Regions from separate parts of the Cupriavidus sp. R6-3 genome, predicted to be linked through region 3. Evidence: predicted binding sites of a transcription regulator. Region 3 holds the regulator's gene; each other region holds the start of a gene.
What was found. The regulator sigma-54, encoded in region 3, starts transcription at its own class of promoters, with help from an activator protein. The targets are predictions, from matches to a motif close to TGGCANGNAANCTGCTTT.
Positions count from the first base shown of each region.

Region 1: the regulator sigma-54 is predicted to act here: its motif matches at 1,681-1,698, upstream of atzF (allophanate hydrolase).
Region 2: the regulator sigma-54 is predicted to act here: its motif matches at 3,642-3,659, upstream of AC6EI8_RS15045 (PQQ-dependent methanol/ethanol family dehydrogenase).
Region 4: the regulator sigma-54 is predicted to act here: its motif matches at 3,918-3,935, upstream of urtA (urea ABC transporter substrate-binding protein).

Region 1 covers NZ_JCBAJO010000005.1:33,545-38,791, forward strand. The annotation lists gene AC6EI8_RS02190 (TonB-dependent siderophore receptor) at 1-1,420, opposite strand, end outside; gene atzF (allophanate hydrolase) at 1,730-3,427, shown strand; gene AC6EI8_RS02200 (ABC transporter substrate-binding protein) at 3,541-4,572, shown strand; gene AC6EI8_RS02205 (ABC transporter permease) at 4,578-5,247, shown strand, end outside.
Region 2 covers NZ_JCBAJO010000091.1:3,036-8,282, forward strand. The annotation lists gene pqqD (pyrroloquinoline quinone biosynthesis peptide chaperone PqqD) at 1-74, shown strand, start outside; gene pqqE (pyrroloquinoline quinone biosynthesis protein PqqE) at 46-1,218, shown strand; gene AC6EI8_RS15040 (c-type cytochrome) at 1,316-1,657, opposite strand; gene AC6EI8_RS15045 (PQQ-dependent methanol/ethanol family dehydrogenase) at 1,776-3,509, opposite strand; gene AC6EI8_RS15050 (quinoprotein relay system zinc metallohydrolase 1) at 3,805-4,740, opposite strand; gene AC6EI8_RS15055 (quinoprotein dehydrogenase-associated SoxYZ-like carrier) at 4,842-5,247, opposite strand, start outside.
Region 3 covers NZ_JCBAJO010000104.1:7,710-12,956, forward strand. The annotation lists gene lptB (LPS export ABC transporter ATP-binding protein) at 1-440, shown strand, start outside; gene AC6EI8_RS16030 (RNA polymerase factor sigma-54) at 618-2,096, shown strand; gene hpf (ribosome hibernation-promoting factor, HPF/YfiA family) at 2,146-2,499, shown strand; gene ptsN (PTS IIA-like nitrogen regulatory protein PtsN) at 2,904-3,359, shown strand; gene hprK (HPr(Ser) kinase/phosphatase) at 3,433-4,404, shown strand; gene AC6EI8_RS16050 (PsiF family protein) at 4,604-4,894, shown strand; gene rapZ (RNase adapter RapZ) at 5,142-5,247, shown strand, end outside.
Region 4 covers NZ_JCBAJO010000102.1:538-5,784, reverse strand. The annotation lists gene AC6EI8_RS15885 (DUF1178 family protein) at 1-277, shown strand, start outside; gene AC6EI8_RS15880 (acyl-CoA dehydrogenase family protein) at 367-1,569, shown strand; gene AC6EI8_RS15875 (acyl-CoA dehydrogenase family protein) at 1,583-2,701, shown strand; gene AC6EI8_RS15870 (MaoC family dehydratase) at 2,802-3,254, shown strand; gene AC6EI8_RS15865 (MaoC family dehydratase) at 3,310-3,789, shown strand; gene urtA (urea ABC transporter substrate-binding protein) at 3,989-5,245, shown strand.

The DNA of each region.
Region 1 (5,247 bases), on a different contig from region 3:
ACGACACCGGCTCGACCGGCGTCCACGTCAGCCCCACGCGCGGCGACAGCGCGTCGTCATGCCGGACCAGCGTGTCCGCCGCCTGCAGGTACTGGGCGCGCGCGCTGGTCCGCGAGCGGTCGTAGCGCAGGCCGAGCAGCAACCGCCAATGCGCTCCGAACTGCAGCTCGTCCTGCGCGTACAGGCCCAGATTGCGGCTGGCGTAGCGCGAGCCGTCGTACGGCAGCAGCGCGCCGGCGTTGGCGCCATGCACCGGGTGGTAGAGATCGATCGGCAGGTTCACCGGGAAGCCGCCCGGCCCGAGGTTCGCCTGCGCGCTGAAGTCCCATTCGTCCCAGTTGTAATCGGCACCGATCAATACGCGGTGGCCGATGCCGCCGGTATCGAAGCGGCGCGAGGCCTCCGCCATCAGCGTGGTATCGGTCTGCCGGTCGATATTGCGCTGCTTGCGGCGATTGACCTGCGGGTCGGGCCCATCGGCGCCGCTGAGCGCGGGGAATCCATACGGATACCAGACCGCATCGGTGCGCGCATAGGAGCGCAGCGCCCCGGCGCGCAACGCCCAGCCATTGTCGAAGCGATGATCGAGCACCAGCGAGCCCAGCGCGCTGTCGTTGTCCAGCCGCGCGTCCCGCTCGCCATAGTTGTAATGGATCGGCACGTTGAGAAACAACGGGCTGTTGCCGAAGCCGCGGTCGAAGGCGCCGCGCCGGCGGCCGAACTCGAATTCCGCGGTCAGGCGCGTCTGTGGTGCCAGCTTCCACTGCAGCACCGGCGAGACGAACAGCGTCTGCGCATCGACGAAGTCGCGGAAGCTGCGATTGTCCTGCCATGAGCCGGTGATCCGATAGCTCAGCGTGTCGCTGATCGGCCCGGTGCTGTCCACCGTCGCGCGGCGGAAGTCGTGGCTGCCGCCGGTCAATTCCACGCTGTGCTGCGGTTTGTCCAACGGCTTGCGGGTCACGATATTGACCACCCCGCCGGGCTCGAAGCGGCCATAGAGCGCGGACGCCGGGCCCTTGAGCACCTCGATCTGCTCGATGTTGGCCATCTCGTCGACCGGGGCAAAGACGCTGCGGCGAAAGCCGTTCTTCAGGTTCGCCGAGGTCGCGAAGCCGCGCAGCCGGAAGCGGTCGTTGCTGCCGCCCCAGCCGACTTGTGCCGTCACACCGGGGACCGTGCGGATGGCCTCCCCCAGCGTGAACACGCCACGGTCCTCGATCAACTCGCGCGTCACGGTCTGGATCGAGAACGGCGTTTCCTTCAGCGCGGTATCGCTCTTGTTGGCGGTGGGTGCGACCACCGCGCGGTAGGCCCGCTCGCGCGTGCCGGTAACGGTCACCGCCTCCAGCTCCGCGACCGCTCCGGCCTCGCCTTCCTGCGCCGCGCAGATGCCCGGCGCCGTGGCCAGCAAAGCCACGGCGGCGCGCTGCTGCCATCGGTTTGTATGAGGTTGTCTTTGCATGGTAGAGCGCACGGTGAGCGGGTCAGGGTGGATGAGATCGACGAGGTCGACGAGGCCAATAAGGTCGATAAGGCCGATAAGGTCGATAAGGTCGGCCAGGTCGACAAATCCGATAATGATATTGCATTATCATTAGAAGTCAATTGCGCCGAATCGGTTCTCGGTTTGATCGCCGTCAGACTGTTCGCCGCGAGCCGGGACACTGCGGGGAGAGCTGGCATGGCGGTTGCATTCCATCTTGGATACAAGCTTGGATGCACCAAAATGCGACCTGCCGCTGCCGACCCTATTCTTCATGACGAGACGTCCCCCGCCTGGATCCGGCGCTTGGACATCGCGCTTGCCGGCGCGGCCGACGGGCCGTTGGCCGGCCTGTCGTTTGCGATCAAGGACAACATCGATCTGGCCGGCTACCCGACCACGGCGGCCTGCCCTGCGTTCGACCGGATGCCGCGCGACAGCGCGCCGGTGGTGCAGAGCCTGCTTGCGGCTGGTGCATCGCTGTATGGAAAGACCAATCTCGATCAGTTCGCTTGCGGGTTGAACGGCACGCGTTCGCCCTATGGCGCGGTGCCCAACGCCTTCGATGCGCGCTATGTGTCTGGAGGATCGAGCTCGGGTTCGGCCTATGTGGTGGCCACCGGTGAAGTCGATTTCGCGCTGGGCACCGATACCGCCGGCTCCGGCCGCGTGCCCGCGGGGCTGAACAATATCGTCGGGCTCAAGCCGAGCAAGGGTCTGATCAGCGCCCGCGGCGTACTGCCGGCAGCGCAGAGCGTCGACTGCGTGTCCATCTTCGCGCGCACGGTCGACACGGCATCCCGTGTACTGGCCGTTGCCCAGGGCTACGACGCGCTCGACCCGTACTCACGCGAACTGCAGCTTTGTCGCTGCCCCTTTCCGGCCACCTTCCGTTTTGGCGTCCCCAACACGCTCGAATTCTGCGGCGATGCGCTTGCCGAGCGCGAATTCACCGTCGCGATCGAACGGTTGCGCGAACTGGGCGGCGAGCCGGTGACGATCGACTACGCGCCGCTCGCCGAGGCCGCTGCCCTGCTCTACGACAGCGCGCTGGTGGCCGAGCGCTACGCGGCGATCCGCCGCTTCTTCGATGCGCACGAAGCCGACGTGTTCGAGCCGGTTCGCAGCATCGTTGCCAGCGGCCGCGACTACAGCGCGGCCGACGTGTTCGACGCGCAGACGCGATTGCGTGCGCTCGGGCAGCGCGCGGCAGCGATGTGGGAGCGCATCGACCTGCTGCTGGTGCCGACCGCACCGACCCACTACACGATCGCGCAGATGCGCGACGACCCGATCGCGCTGAACCGCCATCTCGGCGCCTATACCAATTTCGTCAATCTGCTCGACTACGCGGCCTTGTCGGTTCCCAGCAGCCTGCGCGCGGACGGCCTGCCCTTCGGCATCACGCTGATCGGCCCATGTGGCAGCGATCTGCGGCTGGCCGAGCTGGGGCAGCGCTATCACCACCGCAGCGGACTGACGCAGGGCGCGACCGGCCTGCCGTTGCCCACGCCCGGCTCGATCCCTGGGCTCACACCCGTGGGCCAGGACACCGTGCGGGTGGCCGTGGTGGGCGCGCACCTGAGCGGCATGCCGCTGAACCGCCAACTGACCGAGCGCCATGGGCGCCTGGTATCCGCTGCCATGACCGCCGCCGACTATCGGCTCTACGCGCTGCCGGACAGCACGCCGGCAAAGCCCGGGCTGTTGCGCGTCGCGCCCGGCACCGGGCACCGCATCGCGCTGGAAATCTGGGAGATGCCGATGCAGGACTATGGCTCATTCGTCGCGCTGATCCCTGCGCCGCTTGGCATCGGCCGCATCCGCCTCGACGACGGCAGCGAAGTGCAGGGCTTCCTGTGCGAGCCGTTCGCGCTGGCCGGTGCCACCGACATCAGCCACTTCGGCGGCTGGCGCGCCTATGTCGCGGCCAACGCCTGACGGAATCGTCTCTCGCACCAACCATCGAGCCCCGCGCACGCCGAACACTGCCCGTGCCTCACTACCGACCAGCGACCTCAACCTCCAGGAGCGATCTGATGCCCCGTGAATCCATGCCCTCCCGCGCTGCCCGCGCGTTGCCGGCTTTCGACACCGCAACGCCGCAGCGCGGCCGCCGCAGCGTGCTCAAGGCCGCCGCCGCGACCGCGCTCGGCGCCATCGCCGCACCCGCCATCGTGCGTGCGCAAAGCGCGCCGCCGATCCGCATCGGTTTCTGGCCGGTCGCCTCGGGCTTGCCTTTCTTCGCCGCAATCGACAAGGGCTATTTCAAGGAGGCCGGCCTGAATGTGCAGGCGCTGAAGTTCGCCAGCCCGCAGCAGGTCACCGAAGCCATCCTCGCCGGGCGCGCCGAGGGCAGCGCCAGTGGAACCGCGTCGGCCGCGCTGGCGATCGGCGAGATCGCCCAGCCGGGATTGGTCAAGATCTTCTGCGCCAACCCGAGCAATGCCAGGTACGTGCTCGACGAATTCCTGGTCGCCAAGGAGAGCCCGGTCCAGCGCATCGCCGAGCTGAAAGGCAGGAAGATCGGCTGCGGGCCCGGCGTGCAGAACGTGCTGATGGCCAGGACGGTGCTCGAGCGCGCCGGCGCGACCGGCGCCACGGTGGTCGAGTTGCCGATCGGCCAGCATGTGGCCGCGATTGCCGCGGGCCAGATCGAAGCGTGCTACACGCTGGAGCCGACCGGCACGATCGGCCGCCTCAATGGCGCGACCCGCACGCTGGAGGTCGGCGTGATCGCCAAATACCTGCTGGGCGATCCGATGGCACCCTGGTTCGGCGGATCGGCCAGCCTGTCCAGCGAATTCATCGCCAGGCATCCCGACGTCGCGCGCAAATACATCGCGGCCTATCGGCGCGGCGTCGAACTGGTGCAGAAGAACCTGCCCGAGGCGCGCCCATCGCTGAAGGGCTATACCGCCATCGACGGGGCGCTGACGGCCGAGGTGCCGATGGTCGACTACGTGTTCTCGACCGATTTCAAGCCCAGCGACGTGGCGTACTTCCAGAAGTATTTCGACCTGTTCGCCGAGAAGGGCATCTTCAGCAAGCGCGTACTGGTCGACTCGATGCTCTACAAAGGTTGATTGCCATGCCGGAAACGACCACGTCTTCGCCTGTCTCTCCGCCATGGGCCGCCGCGGCGGCGGCATCCACGCCCGCGTCGCCGAAGGCATCGCTGGGCAGCCGCCTGCTGCCCTTCCTGGGCCCGCTGGTGCTGTTCATCATCTGGGACCTGGCCGTGCGCGGCGGCTTCATCAAGGCCATCCTGCTGCCGCCGCCGTCCGACACCATCGCCACGCTGGTGTCGGGCCTGCTCGGCGGTCCGCTGCTGACCGACTTCCTGGTGACGGTCGCGCGCACGCTGCAGGCCTTCCTCGTGGCTGCGGTCGTCGGCATGCCGCTGGGCGTGGTGCTCGGCAGCAACGAGAAGGCCTATCGCAGCGTCGAGTTCCTGATCGACTTCTTCCGCTCGACGCCGTCGTCGGCACTGATCCCGCTATTCCTGCTGATCTTCGGCGTCTCGGACATCAACAAGGTGGCGATCGCCGCGTTCGGCGCACTGCTGATCGTGGTATTCAACAGCGCCTACGGCGTGATCAACGCGCGCAAGCAGCGCGTGGCGGCGGCGCAGGTGATGGGTGCCTCGCGCTGGCAGATCTTCAAGGACGTGCTGATCTGGGAAAGCCTGCAGCCGTCCTTCGTCGGCCTGCGCTCGGCGGTATCGATGGCGCTGGTGATCGTGATCGTCGCCGAGATGT
Region 2 (5,247 bases), on a different contig from region 3:
ATCACATCGAAGGAATCGCCGCCGAGGTCCATGCCTTTGTCAAACATGCCTTCGAACGCGGCTGGCTCGCCTGAGGCCGGCGTGCGCCCCGGCCCGCCGCTGTGGCTGCTGGCCGAGCTGACCTATCGCTGCCCGCTGCACTGCGCGTTCTGCTCGAATCCGGTCGACTATGCCCGGCACGGCGCGGAGCTGGGCACCGTGCAATGGCTCGACGTGCTGACGCAGGCGAGAGCCCTGGGCGCGGTGCAGCTGGGACTGTCGGGCGGCGAGCCGCTGATGCGCAAGGACCTCGAAGCGATCGTCGCGCATGCCCGCCGGCTCGGCTTCTACATCAACCTGATCACCTCCGGTGTCGGGCTGACCGATGAACGCCTTGGCGCGCTGCGCGAGGCGGGACTCGATCATATCCAGCTGTCGTTCCAGGATTCGACGCGCGAGCTCAACGACTTCCTGTCGAGCACGCGCACCTTCGAGCTGAAGCAGCGCGTGGCGCGCATGATCAAGGCGCACGGCTATCCGATGGTGATGAACTGCGTGCTGCACCGGCACAATCTGCCGCATGTGGGCGCCATCATCGAGATGGCGCTGGAGATGGGCGCCGAATACCTGGAACTGGCCAACACCCAGTACTACGGCTGGGCCTGGCGCAACCGCCTCGCGCTGATGCCCGATGCCGCGCAGCTGCGCGAGGCCGAGGCGGTGGTCGAGCGCTATCGGCTGCGTATCGGTTCTCGTTGCCGCATCCTGTTCGTCGTCCCCGACTATTTCGAGACGCGCCCGAAGAAGTGCATGAACGGGTGGGGCACGACGTTCCTGGGCGTCGCGCCGGACGGCACCGCGCTGCCATGCCACGCCGCGCGCATGCTGCCGGGACTTTCGCTGCCGAACGTCGCCGACATGCCGCTGCGCGACATCTGGTTCGACAGCGAGGCGTTCAACCGCTATCGCGGCACCGCGTGGATGAAGGGCGCGTGCCAATCCTGCGACGAGAAGGAGGCCGATGCCGGCGGCTGCCGCTGCCAGGCATGGCAGCTGACCGGCGATGCCGACGCGACGGACCCGGTCTGCGAGAGGTCGGACGATCACGATCGCGTGCGTGCGATCGTGGCACAGGGGCGGCTGGCCGCCGTGCTGTCCCAGGGGCGCGTGCAGCGGGGCAGGGAGGCGCCGCTGCTGTTCCGTACCGACGCCAATTCGCTGCGACTGAGCGAGCCGTAGCGGACCGCGGCGCATGACATCAAGAAAGGGAGGCGCACCGGCGCCTCTCCTTTTTCCGTATGACGCGGGACCTCGCTCACGCGGGGCCCCGATCGGATCAACCGGCCTCCAGCACCCACGCCGCCAGCTGCCTGGCCTCCTCGTCCTTCAGCGAGGGGTGCGGCGGCATCGGAATCCGCCCCCATACCCCCTTGCCGCCCTCCTGGATCTTGCGGGCCAGCTTGCCGGTGGCCTCGCTGTCACCCTTGTACCTGGCCGCGACCTCGGCGAAGCCGGGGCCGACCAGCTTGCCCTGCATGCCGTGGCAGGAAAAGCAGCCGTTCTTGTCGGCCAGCGCCCTGATGTCCGGGGCCGCCTGCGCCGAGGCGGCGAGGGCCAGGCCGAAGGCGAGGGCAACCGCGCCGCGCGGCGCGATACGTCGAATCCGTTCTTTCAGCATGAATCACCCATTCGAATGCGGCCGGCGCCGTCCCCGCATGCGCCAACACATGCGCCAACACACGCATCAACGCACGCGTCGATGCACACGCTCGCGCGCCGGCCTGTACGGCAAGCGCTCAGACCTTGCTGAGCTTGAACACCCACACCGAGCCGCCTTGCTCGAGGAAGTTGACGCGCTTGGCCACGTCGCCGCCCCACAGCGGCACGGCGCCGCCCCAGCCCGACACCACGGCGATGAACTGCTCGCCGTTTTCTTCCCAGGTGACTGGCGGCGCCACCACGCCGCTGCCGGTCTGGAATTGCCACAGCTCCTTGCCGGTCTTCGCGTCCGCCGCCTTCAGGTAGCCCTCGGGCGTGCCCCAGAACACCAGGCCGCCGCCGGTCGTCATCACGCCGCCCCACAGCGGCGCGTTGTTCTTGACCTCCCAGACGATCTTGCCGGTCTTCGGATCGACGGCGCGCAACGCGCCGATATAGTCGTCGTTCAGCGGCTTGATGGTGAAGCCGGCGCCGAGGAAGGCCGCGCCCTTCTTGTAGGTGATCGGCTCGTTCCAGATGTCCATGCCCCATTCGTTGGCCGGCACATAGAACAGGCCCGTCTGCGGGCTGAACGCCATCGGCTGCTGGTTCTTGCCGCCGAGGAAGCCCGGCGCGGCGAACACCGACTGTCCCTTCTTCTGGTCGGCGGGGTCGCCAGGACGGCTTTCCGCGACGAAGTTGGGCCGGCCGGTCTTCAGGTCGATGTCCTTGGCCCAGGTCACCTTGCGGACGAACGGAAAGGCGTTCAGCACCTTGCCGTTGCTTGCATCGTTGACGTAGAAGAAGCCGTTGCGGTCGGCCTTGCCGCCGACGCGCTTGCCGTCGAGGTCGAAGGTCACGAACTCGTTGACGCCGTCGAAATCCCAGCCGTCGTTCGGCGTGTTCTGGTAATGCCAGACGATCTTGCCGGTGGCAGGATCGATGGCCACCGTCGACGACGAGTAGAGGTTGTCGCCCTTGCGCAGATGGCTGTTCCACGGCCCCGGATTGCCGGTGCCGAAGTAGGCCAGCCCGGTCTTGGGATCGTAGGTGCCGCCGAGCCAGGTCGCCGCGCCGCCGGTCTTCCAGGTTTCGCCCGGCCAGCTGGCGTTCAGGTTACCGGTGATGCCGTTCTCGATCTTGTTGCCCTCGGCGTCGAAGCGATAGCCCATATGCCCTTCGACGGTCGGGCGGATCCACACCAGGCGGCCGGTCCTGGCATCGCGCGCCTCGACGCGGCCGACCACGCCGAACTCGCCCCCCGATACGCCGGTCAGCACCAGTCCCTTGACGATCATCGGCGCCGCCGTGTACGAATAGCCGGCCGCGTAATCGTCGATCTTGTCCTTCCACACCACCTTGCCGGTGTCCTGGTCGAGCGCGACCAGCTGCGCGTCCAGCGTGCCGAAGATGACGAGCTTGTCGTACAGCGCGGCGCCGCGGTTCACCACGTCGCAGCACGGCATGATGCCTTCCGGCAGGCGATGCTCGTACTTCCACAGCTTCGCGCCGGTCTTGACATCCAGCGCGAAGATCCGCGAGTACGAAGCGGTGACGAACATCTTGCCGTTATGGATCAGCGGCTGCGATTCCTGGCCGCGCTGCTTCTCCCCGCCGAACGAGAACGACCACGCCGGCACCAGGCGGGCGACGTTCTTCGTATTGATCCTGGCCAGCGGCGAGAAGCGCTGGCCCTCCGGCCCGATCCCCCACGACAGCACATCACCGGGACTCTTCGCGTCGTTCTCGATCATCGCGTCCGTCACGGCGGCCCGCGCGGCGAAGCTGGTCACGCACGCGGCGGCCAGCACCAGCACCTTCAACTTGCTCATCGTTTGCTCCTCTCTCTTTTTGTCGATGATCGGCTTCGATCATCGGTTTCGATCAACCCTGTCGCGGATTTCCCGGTGGTTCTTCCACAGGCGCGGCACAGGCCGATCGGCGATGCCGCGCCGGTGCGCCAATCCGCAATTCGCGTGCCACGCCGGCCGTGAAAAATTCCCGTTGCTTGCGAACCCTTTTCGCCGCGATCGCGCGCGCGGATGCGCCATACCGGGCCGTACCGCGCCACCGCGCAACAACGCTGTCGCGGAATGGAGCATCCCTCGCGGGTACCAGCGGCACGGTTCATGGCACCAGAGCCTCCCGTTCATAGGCCGGGTACAGGTGCGTGACGTTGCGCAGGTATTCGGCCGGCATCGCGGCCCAGCCCGAGTACGGCGCCGGCACCGGCATCGCGATGACCTCGGCGAGATCGCGGCCTTCGCGGGCCGCCTGGCGCAGCCGGGCGTCGAGCCAGCGCAGGTAGTCGCGCGTCTGCGCGATCGCATCGGCGCCGTCGAGCGCAGGGCCATGGCTTGGCACCAGCAGGCGCAATCCGTCCTCGCGCATCCGGCGTTCCAGCACGTCGAGGCTGGCGAGCCAGCGGGGAATGTCGGCGTGCGGCGTGGTCGGGATGCGCGAGCGGAAGGCCAGGCCGCCGGCGAACATCACGCGCGCGGTATGGTCGATCAGCACCAGATCGTCGCCGGTATGGCCCTGCAGGCGCAGCAGCTCGAATCGATGGCGTCCGATCGTGCGCGGTCCCGGCTCGATGGTCGTGACGGGCGGCGCCGGTTCGGTGCCCGCCATCCAGTCGCCGCAGAGCCGATACAGGTTGTCGGCATACGCGCCGGCCTCGCGCGCCGCGCCGGCGACGGTACCGGCCAGCGCGGCCGGACTGGCGTCGGCATAGGCCTGGTTGCCGAAGAAGTAGTCGGGATGCAGGTTCAGGTTCAGCACCAGGCGGACCGGGGCCTTCGTCACCCTGGCGATCGCCGCGCGCTGCTGCTCACCGTAGCGCCGCGACGGCCCCGTATTGACGACGACCACGCCGTCGCCGGTATCGATGAAGGCCGTATTGATGATGTTGCAGCCGTTGCCGACGGCGAAGTCGGCATTCGCCCCTTCAAACAGCCAGATGCCGTCGCCGATATCGCGCGGCGCGAGGCGGTAGTCGGGCGGCCGCAGCGCCCCTGCTGCGGGGTCGTCGCCGAATGCCGGCGCGGGAAGCAGCAGGGCCATCGACAGGGCGATCGACAGGGCGATCGACAGGGAGAACGGCAGGGAGAACGGCAAGCCAAACAGCTGGGCAATCGGCACGGCGAGCGCGGCCAACAGGCGCCTCATGGCAGCACCCGCGCGTCGATACGGTTGCCGTTGTTGTCGCGGCCGGTCACCGCCAGCGGCTGCGGCGCCGGCTCGCGCAGGTCGAAGGAGAAGATCGGGTTCTCCGACACGGGCTCGTGCAGCTCGAGCGTGCCGAGCGGTTCGCGACGGCCGTCGACGAGCGCCAGCTGCTCGATATGGAAGGCGGGAATGCCCGCCACCAGGCCGGTGTCCATCGGATGCATCACGCGGACCCGGATCCGGCCGCCGCCGCCATCGAGCGCGGCAAAGCGCCGGGCCTCGACCCGGTTCAGCGTCACGCTCCACGAGCCGTCCTTGCGCGTCACGCCCGGCACCGTGCAGCCGCCGCCGGCGGCGTCGACCAGCAGGCCGCCGACATGCCAGACGCCATCGCGGGTGCGG
Region 3 (5,247 bases):
GCGCGGTGCTGGAACTGCAGCGAGACAACGGCAAGGCGCTGTCCGGCGCCGAGATCGAGCGGCGGCTGGACAGCCTGCTCGACGATCTGCAGATCGCGCACCTGCGCAACAACCCCGCGCTGTCGCTGTCGGGCGGCGAGCGCCGCCGCGTCGAGATCGCACGGGCGCTTGCCTCGGCGCCGCGCTTCATCCTGCTCGACGAGCCGTTCGCCGGCGTCGATCCGATCGCGGTCGGCGAGATCCAGCGCATCGTCAGCTTCCTGAAGGCACGCAATATCGGCGTGCTGATCACCGACCACAACGTGCGCGAGACGCTGGGCATCTGCGACCACGCGTACATCATCAGCGAAGGCGCGGTGCTCGCGGCCGGCGAGCCCAAGGACATCATCGCCAACGAATCGGTGCGGCGCGTCTATCTGGGCGAAAACTTCCGCATGTAATGGCGGTTTGGCGCGCGGCCGCCCTCGTACAGAGGGCGGCCGTTTTCGTTTGTGCGCGGGCGATGTATGGATCCTGCACTGGTGATCCATCAGGCAATCGCTTCTGACCACGCAATCGAAACTTCCGATAGCAAATTCCGTTCCATCGCGGCCGAAGTTGCGCATAAAATAGGCCGCATGAAACCGTCGCTACAGCTACGCCTCTCCCAGCATCTGGCCCTGACGCCGCAGCTGCAGCAGTCGATCCGGCTGTTGCAGCTCTCCACGCTGGAACTGCAACAGGAAGTCGAGCAGGCGCTGACCGAGAATCCCCTGCTCGAACGCGAAAACGACTGGATCGAAAGCCCGCTGCGGGTCGCCGCCGACGGGTCGGTCAATGTCCAGACCACCACCACGACCCCGTCTTCCGAGCCGACGGCCCCCGCCGATTCGTGCGCGGATGGCGCCGCGTCCGCCGACGACGGCTATGCCGACGGCGCGGGCGACGATTATGGCGGCGACTGGAGCCTGGACGATTTCGCCCGCCGTCCGCAAAGCGACGAGGACGAGAAAACGCCGCTGCAATTGCGCGATGCCGAGCCCACGCTGCGCGAATATCTGATGGAGCAATTGGCGCCGCTGAAAATCTCCACGCGCGACAAGGGCCTGGCGATTTTCCTGATCGAATCGCTCGACGACGACGGCTACCTGAGCGCCTCGCTCGAGGAAATCCTTTCCGAATTGCCTGAAGAGCTCGAATTCGAGCTCGACGAAGTGCATGCGATGCTGACGCTGCTGCAAAGCTTCGACCCGCCCGGGGTCGGGGCGCGCAACGCGGCCGAATGCCTGTCGCTGCAACTGCGACGCATCGAACATCCGCAGCGCGAGCTGGCGATGACGATCGTGCGCCATCACCTCGAACTGCTGGCCGCGCGCGATTACACCCGCCTGAAGAAGGCGCTGCAGGTCGACGACATGCAGCTGAAGGCCGCGCACGAGCTGATCCGCTCGCTCGCGCCCTATCCCGGCCACGCCTACAGCCGGCCGGAAGCGGATTTCGTCGTGCCCGACGTGTTCGTGCGCAAGAGCGGCCATAACTGGATCGCCCAGCTCAATCCCGACGTGATGCCGCGGCTGCGCATCAACGACATGTATGCGCAAATCTTGCGCGGTGCAAAAGGCGATACCGGCGCCGCGGGATTGCAGCAGAAACTGCAGGAGGCGCGCTGGCTCATCAAGAATATCCAGCAGCGTTTCGACACCATTTTGCGCGTCGCACAAGCCATCGTGGAGCGGCAAAAGAATTTCTTCACGCACGGTGAAATTGCGATGCGCCCCTTGGTTTTGAGGGAGATAGCCGATACACTGGGTCTACACGAGTCGACCATTTCTCGTGTGACGACCAATAAGTACATGGCCACCCCGATGGGGACATTCGAGCTGAAATATTTCTTTGGCAGCCATGTATCGACCGAAACCGGCGGTGCCGCCTCTTCCACCGCAATCCGTGCGCTGATCAAGCAGTTGATAGGAGCCGAAGACCCCAGAAACCCGTTGTCCGACAGCCGGATTGCCGAACTGCTGGGGGAACAAGGCTTCGTCGTGGCGCGACGTACCGTCGCCAAATACCGTGAAGCCTTGAAGATCCCCGCCGTGAACCTTCGCAAGTCTTTGTAGCCGAGTCGCATCGCCTGCCTGGTGCGGCTCTTTCAGAAGGAGAAGCGCTATGAACTTCAAGATCAGTGGACACCACTTGGACATCACGCCTTCGCTGCGTGAGTACGTGGAAACGAAACTGGAGCGAATCCTCAGGCATTTCGATCAGGTTATTGACGTCAGCGTGCTGCTATCGGTCGACAATCAAAAGGAAAAGGATCGCCGTCAACGCGCGGAAATCAATGTGCATCTGAAGGGCAAGGACATCTTTGTCGAGGCGCACCACGAAGATCTCTATGCGGCGATCGACATGCTGGTCGACAAGCTGGACCGGCAAGTGATCCGCTACAAGGACAAGGTGCAGAGCCACGACCGCGAATCGCTGAAGTACCACAGCTTCGTGGCCAGTCAGGCCCAGCAGTAGCTTGAAGATTCGGCTCGGCCACAACGCCGGCCGGCCTTGAAGTGAGGAAAGAAGCCGTGCCAGGAGCACGGCTTTTTTGCGCCCCGCGCGCGGAGACTGGGGCGAGGCCGCGGTGCCGGCTCGCCGTGCAACCTATAGGATGAAACCGGGATGGGGTTCCGTCTGGCTGGCTTCCCGGTGTATGCTGTGCAATACATGTAGAGAATGCCCGCCCCGTTTCCTTGCGCAATGCCGCTCGGGGCGATCGGCATCGGACGGCAGGGAGCCCCCCTGCACTATAATGTGCCGCACGCTGATAGTCGGGAAGCGGCGGCAACGAACGCACCGCCCAGCAACGGCAGACCGGCCCACGCCGGCAAGAAACCGCATGGCGGCGCCAGTATCAGGAATTCCGCGCATTTCAAATGAACCGTTTGGCCAAACTGCTGCCGCCCGGCAATATCTCGCTCGACGTCAGCGTCACCAGCAAAAAACGCGTGTTCGAACAGGCCGGGCTGCTGTTCGAGAACAACCATGGCGTGGCGCGCGCCACGGTGACCGACAATCTGTTCGCCCGCGAATCGCTCGGCTCGACCGGCCTTGGCGCCGGCGTGGCCATTCCGCATGGCCGCATCAAGGGCCTGAAGCAGCCGCTGGCCGCCTTCATGCGGCTTGCCGAGCCGATTCCGTTCGAATCGCCCGATGGCAAGCCCGTTTCGCTGTTGATCTTCCTGCTGGTGCCCGAACAGGCCACGCAGCAGCATCTCGAAATCCTGTCGGAAATCGCTCAGCTATTGTCCGATCGCGATATGCGTGAAGGCCTCGCCGCTTTGCCGACGCCCGATGCGGTTCACCAGTTGCTGGTGCAATGGCATCCTTGACCCTCTCGGCGTAAGCGGCCGACCGCCGCGCCACCCGCATTCACCACCGCCCCAGCGCCCCGCCTCATCCCGCATGGAACTCACCGGCGTTACCTCCCAGTCGATCTTCGACGACAACGCAGCCGACCTCAAATTGTCCTGGGTGGCCGGGCTGGAGGGCGCCGATCGCGCCTTCGATCTCGACTTCGCACGCGAGGCGACCTCGGCGGCCGACCTGGTCGGCCACTTGAACCTGATTCACCCGAACCGGATCCAGGTGCTCGGCAAGCCGGAGATCACCTACTACCAGCGGCTCGACGACGAAACGCGCAAGCGCCAGATGGGCGAGCTGATCCTGCTCGAGCCGCCCTTCCTGGTGGTGGCCGACGGCATGGAGCCGCCGCCGGACCTGGAATTGCGCTGCACGCGCTCTTCCACGCCGCTGTTCACGACGCCGGTATCCTCGGCTGCGGTCATCGACCATCTGCGGCTGTATCTGTCGCGCATTTCCGCGCCGCGCGTGACCATGCACGGGGTGTTCCTCGACATCCTCGGCATGGGCGTGCTGATCATGGGCGAATCGGGCCTTGGCAAGAGCGAGCTGGGCCTCGAACTGATCTCGCGCGGACACGGCCTGGTCGCCGACGATGCGGTCGATTTCGTGCGTCTTGGCCCCGATTTCGTCGAGGGCCGCTGCCCGCCGCTGCTGCAGAACCTGCTGGAAGTGCGCGGCTTGGGCCTGCTCGACATCAAGACGATCTTCGGCGAAACCGCTGTGCGCCGGAAGATGAAGCTCAAGCTCGTGGTCCAGCTGGTTCGCCGCAACGACGGCGAATTCGAGCGGCTGCCGCTCGATTCGCAATATCTCGACGTGCTCGGCCTGCCGATCCATATGGTGAAGATCCAGGTGGCGGCCGGCCGCAACCTTGCGGTGCTGGTGGAGGCGGCGGTGCGCAATACCATCCTGCGTCTGCGCGGCATCGACACGCTGCGCGATTTCATGGACCGCCAGCGTGCGGCGATGCAGGCCGATGCGGCGTCGCGCGGCCAGGGCCGCCTGCTTTGAGCGTCTGACCGAGCCCGATTCCTTCGGCAGCCCGGGCCGCGCCGCAACTGCGCCTTGACGCATCGGCGTGCCGGACACGCCGACAGCGTCAACCTGATTGGGGTTTTCAGCGTTTTGTGCTGTAATGGGCATCACGCCCAGCCTGCGCCGTTGCGCATCCTGCGCTTGGCGACCCGATCCTCAGTCAGGAGATTTCAGCATGAAGACACTGATCGCAACCTGCGTGCTGCTGTGCCCTCTGGTCGCCACGGGCGCGTTTGCCCAGACCGCCTCCGGCAACAGCCAGCAGAGCAAGATGAAGACGTGCAACACGCAGGCGGCCGGCAAGACGGGCGACGAGCGCAAGGCCTTCATGAAGGAATGCCTGTCGGCCAAACCCGCCACCGCCGGCAACTCGCAGCAGCAAAAGATGAAGGCGTGCAATGCGCAGGCGAGCGGCAAGAAGGGCGACGAACGCAAGGCGTTCATGAAGGAATGCCTGTCCGCATGACGGCACACCGAGCCGGCATTGTTCCGGAGCGCCGGAAAGCGAAATAGACGGCGAAACAAGAGTCGGAAAGAAATAAAGGCGAATCGTGCGGCACACGGCGGTTCGCCTTTTTCTTTGCCGGCTCACTACCCATTGCGCGGCTTTCGCACGCTTTCGCCGCCATTTCCGCCGATGGCCGCCTCACGAGCCGCGGATTTCATCGGACCGTCATGACGCAATCATCACGCGATGCTATCCTTCAAGCGTTATGCGCATCGTCCTCATCACCGGCATTTCCGGCTCCGGCAAATCGGTTGCATTGAACGTGCTCGAAGACGCAGGCTACTACTGCGTCGACAACCTGCCCGCGCAGT
Region 4 (5,247 bases), on a different contig from region 3:
GCCGCGGGCGCCGGCACCGCAGGCACAGGAGGCGGTCCCGCAGGCGGCGCAGGTTCTGCAATCGCTGTATCTGAAGGCGGTCAGGCAGGTGCTGGCGCAGACCGAGGACGTGGGGCCGCGCTTTGCCGAGGAGGCCAGGCGCATGCATTACGACGAGGCACCGGAACGCGGCATCCGCGGGACGGCGTCGCCGGAGGAAGTGCAGGCGCTCGCCGAAGAGGGCATTGAAACGTTTCCGCTCGTGGTGCCGGATGCGCTGAAGCAGACGGCTCACTGAATCGCGTCCCGTGCCCGCCTTCGCGCCGGTGCGAGGGCGCGTTGGCCAGAACAATTTGCCGGCCGCAGCCGGCATCACTGGAGACGGGCATGGATCTCAATTACACGGCGGCCGACAACGCCTTCCGCGAGGAAGTGCGCAGCTGGCTGGAAGCCAACCTGCCGGCGGACATTCGCGCCAAGATTCTGAATCACCGCCGGCCCAACCGCGACGATCTGGTGCGCTGGCACAAGATCCTGGCGGGCAAGGGCTGGTCGGCGCCGCACTGGCCGGTCGAGTTTGGCGGCACCGGCTGGAACGCGACCCAGCGCCATATCTGGGATGAGGAAAATGCCCGCGTCGGCGCGCCCGGCGTGCTGCCTTTCGGCGTGGCGATGGTCGCGCCGGTGATCATGAAGTACGGCAACGAGCAGCAGAAGTCGTACTACCTGCCGCGCATCCTGGACTGCACCGACTGGTGGTGTCAGGGCTATTCGGAGCCGGGCTCGGGCTCGGACCTGGCCTCGCTGAAGACCCGCGCCGAACTGACGCCGGACGGCAAGCACTACATCGTCAACGGCCAGAAGACCTGGACCACGCTCGGCCAGCACGCCGACATGATCTTCTGCCTGGTCCGCACCGACCCCGAGGCCAAGAAGCAGGAGGGCATCTCCTTCCTGCTGATCGACATGAAGACGCCGGGCATCACCGTGCGTCCGATCATCATGCTCGACGAGGACCACGAGGTGAACGAGGTCTTCTTCGACAACGTCAAGGTGCCGGTCGAGAACCGCGTCGGCGAAGAGAACAAGGGCTGGACCTACGCCAAGTACCTGCTCGGCCATGAGCGCACCGGCATCGCCCGCGTCGGCAATTCCAAGCGCGAGCTGGGCTTCCTGAAGCGCGTCGCGCGCCAGCAGCAGAAGAACGGCAAGCCGCTGCTGGAAGATCCGGTGTTCGGCGCCAAGGTCGCCGCGCTGGAGATCGAGCTGATGGCGCTGGAAATCACCGTGCTGCGCGTGGTCTCGAGCGAGAGCGCCGGCAAGGGCCCCGGCCCCGAGGCCTCGCTGCTGAAGATCAAGGGCACCGAGATCCAGCAGATGCTGACCGAGCTGATGGTCGAAGCCGTCGGCCCGTACGCGCAGCCGTTCGACCGCGACTACCTGGAGTGCGAGACCGAGCATGCCGTGACCGGCTACGACGATGCCGCGCCGCTGGCCGCGTACTACTTCAATTTCCGCAAGACCTCGATCTACGGCGGATCCAACGAAATCCAGAAGAACATCATCAGCCAGATGATCCTGGGGCTGTGAGGAGACAGGAACCATGAACTTCAATCTCAGCGACGAGCAGAAGCAACTGGCTGACGCGGTACGCCGCTTCATCGACAAGAGCTACGACTTCGAGTCCCGCAAGAAGGCCTACAAGAGCGAGACCGGCTACAGCGAAGCGGCCTGGAACGCGCTGGTCGAGCTCGGCCTGACCGCGCTGCCGGTGCCGGAGGCGCAGGGCGGCTTCAACGGTACCGCCATCGACATGATGGTGGTAATGCAGGAGCTGGGCCGCGGCCTGGTGGTCGAGCCGTATCTGGCGACGGTGACCGCGGCCTACGCGCTGAAGCAGGCCGGCGGCCAGGACGCCGTGCTCGAACAGGTTGCCGGCGGCGAGATCAAGCTGGCCACCGCGTTCAACGAGCGCGAGGCGCGCTACGCGCTGAACGACGTGCGCGTGACCGCCAGGGGCGGCAAGCTGAACGGCACCAAGGTCGTGGCGGTCCACGGCGGCCAGGCCGACAAGCTGGTGGTGTCCGCACGCACCGGCGGCGGCAATGCCGACCAGGACGGCATCTCGCTGTATCTGGTCGATGCCAGGGCCCCGGGCGTCACGATCCGCGACTACCGCACCATCGACAATCTGCACGCGGCCGATATCACCTTCCAGGACGCCGCCGGCGAACTGCTGGGCGCCGAAGGGCAGGGCTGGGCGCTGCTCGAGCAGACCGCCGACTACGCCGCGGTGCTGCTGTGCGCCGAGGCCGTGGGCGTGATGGACACGCTGACCGCCGCCACCATCGAGTACGCCAAGACGCGCCAGCAGTTCGGCGTGCCGATCGCGCGCTTCCAGGCGCTGCAGCATCGCATGGTCGAGATGTTCATCCATGCCGAGCAGTCGCGCTCGATCACGCTGCTGGCCGCGGCCCGCTTCGACGAGGCCAGCCCCGAGGAGCGCCGCCGCTATGTGTCGGCGGCCAAGGCCCGCGTCGGCCAGGCCGCGCGCACGGTCGGCCAGGAAGCGGTGCAGATCCACGGCGGCATGGGCGTGACCGACGAACTGCCGGCCGCGCACATGTTCAAGCGGCTGACGCTGATCAACACCACCTTCGGCGATGTCGACCATCATCTTGGCCGCTTCGCCAGCCTGCCGGAATTCCAGCAGGCGGCATGATGGCCAGCCGTTGAGGCAACACAGGCCGCGCTCGGGCGTCAACGTCCGGCGCGGCTTTTTGCTTTGGCGGAGCAGAACAACCCAGCAGACTGGAGACCCCATGTCCGACACCATGTACTTCGAAGACTTCGTCGTCGGCAGCCGGCGCGAGCTCGGTTCGCGGCTGATCACCGAGGACGAGATCGTCAGCTTCGCGACGCAATACGATCCGCAGCCCTTCCACGTCGACAAGGAGGCCGCCCAGCGCAGCATCTACGGCGGCCTGATCTCGAGCGGCTGGATGACCTGCGCGGTGATGATGCGCATGCTGGTCGACAACATGACGTCGAAGTCGGCCAGCATGGGCTCGCCTGGCGTCGACGAGATCCGCTGGCTCAAGCCGGTCTATGCCGGCGATACGCTGACGGTGTTCGTGTCGGTGCTGGACAAGCGGCCGTCGCAGTCCAAGCCCGATCGCGGCGTCGTGCACACGCAGTGGGAGGCGGTCAACCAGCGCGGCGAGCTGGTCTGCACCGTCAAGGGCATGGGCATGTACGGCCGCCGGCCGGCCTGAAGCCCCCATCGAACCGGGACCGTCGTTCCGGCCCGACATTGGACAAGGAGAGAAGATGCGCACCATCGCTTCGCTGGAAGAACTCGAGGGCCTGCAGGGGCAGGAGGTCGCCGTCAGCGACTGGACCGAGATCACGCAGCACCAGGTCAACCTGTTCGCCGAGGCGACCGGCGACCATCAGTGGATCCACGTCGATCCCGAACGCGCGCGGCGCGAATCACCGTTCGGCGCCCCGGTCGCGCACGGCTTCCTGACGCTGTCGCTGCTGCCCGCGCTGATGCAGAGCGCGATGCAGATGCCGGGCGTCAAGATCGGCGTCAACTACGGCCTGAACCGCGTGCGCTTCACCGCGCCGGTGCCGGTCGGCAGCCGGCTGCGCGCCCGCATCAAGCTGCTGAAGGTCGAGCGCATCGCGCCGCCGCCCAATGCCCCGGACCTGGTCGGCGCGCAATCGACCTGGGAGGTCACGATCGAACGCGAGGGCAGCGACCGTCCGGTCTGCGTCGCGGAATCGATCAGCCGCCGCTACTCCTGACGCACCGGTGCGGTGCGTCGCACCGCTTTGCATCATCGCACCATCGTGATGCAAGGCGCCGGCGCACCGCCACGGTGCCGTCATGCCAATGCAGTCTCCCGCGCGGCGCCAGGCCGCGTTCTTTTTTGTGGCACGCTAGTTGCAGAAGTGCTCCCGGGGTGCGTTCTTCCTCGAACACAAACAGAGCTAGGGAGCTGCAATGAAACGACGTGAGGTGTTGAAGCTGTCGGCGTTGGCCGCCGCGGCGATGATCGGTACCAGCCCGCTGGCGATCGCGCAATCGAAAGAGCCGATCAAGGTGGGCGTGCTGCATTCGCTGTCGGGCACGATGGCGATCTCGGAGACGTCGCTGAAGGACGTCGCGCTGATGGCCATCGACGAGATCAACAAGAGCGGCGGCGTGCTGGGCCGCAAGCTGGTGCCGGTGGTCGTCGATCCCGCGTCGAACTGGCCGCTGTTCGCCGAGAAGGCGCGCCAGCTGATCAGCAACGACAAGGTCGCGGTGACCTTCGGCTGCTGGACCTCGGTGTCGCGCAAGTCGGTGCTGCCGGTCTACGAGGAACTGAACGCGCTGCTGTTCTATCCGGTGCAGTACGAGGGCGAGGAGATGTCGAAGAACGTCTTCTACACCGGCGCCGCGCCGAATCAGCAGGCCATTCCCGCGGTCGAGTACCTGATGAGCAAGGAGGGCGGCGGCGCGAAGCGCTTCTTCCTGCTGGGCACCGACTACGTGTACCCGCGCACCACCAACAAGATCCTGCGCGCCTTCCTGAAGAGCAAGGGCGTGGCCGACAAGGACATCGAGGAGGTCTACACGCCGTTCGGCCACAGCGATTACCAGACCATCGTCGCCAACATCAAGAAGTTCTCGCAGGGCGGCCGCACCGCGGTGATCTCGACGATCAACGGCGATTCCAACGTGCCCTTCTACAAGGAACTGGGCAACGCGGGCCTGAAGGCCAAGGACGTGCCGGTGGTGGCGTTCTCGGTCGGCGAGGAAGAGCTGCGCGGCATCGACACCAAGCCGCTGGTCGGCCATCTGGCCGCGTGGAACTACTTCATGTCCGTCAAGAACCCGGAGAACGACGCCTTCAAGAAGCAATGGGCGGCCTGGGTCAAGGCGAACAACCTGCCGGGCGGCGACAAGCGCGTGACCAACGATCCGATGGAAGCGACCTACGTCGGCATCCACATGTGGGCGCAGGCGGTCAAGAAGGCCGGCACCACCGATCCGAACAAGGTCCGCGCCGCGATGATCGGCCAGACCTTCAAGGCGCCGAGCGGCTTCACGCTGACGATGGGCGAGAACCACCATCTGTACAAGCCGGTGATGATCGGCGAGGTCAAGGGCGACGGTCAGTTCTCGGTCGTGTGGAAGACGCCGAAGCCGCTGCGCGCGCAGCCGTGGAGCCCGTTCATCGCGGGCAACGAGGGCAAGCCGGACAAGGTGATGTAAGG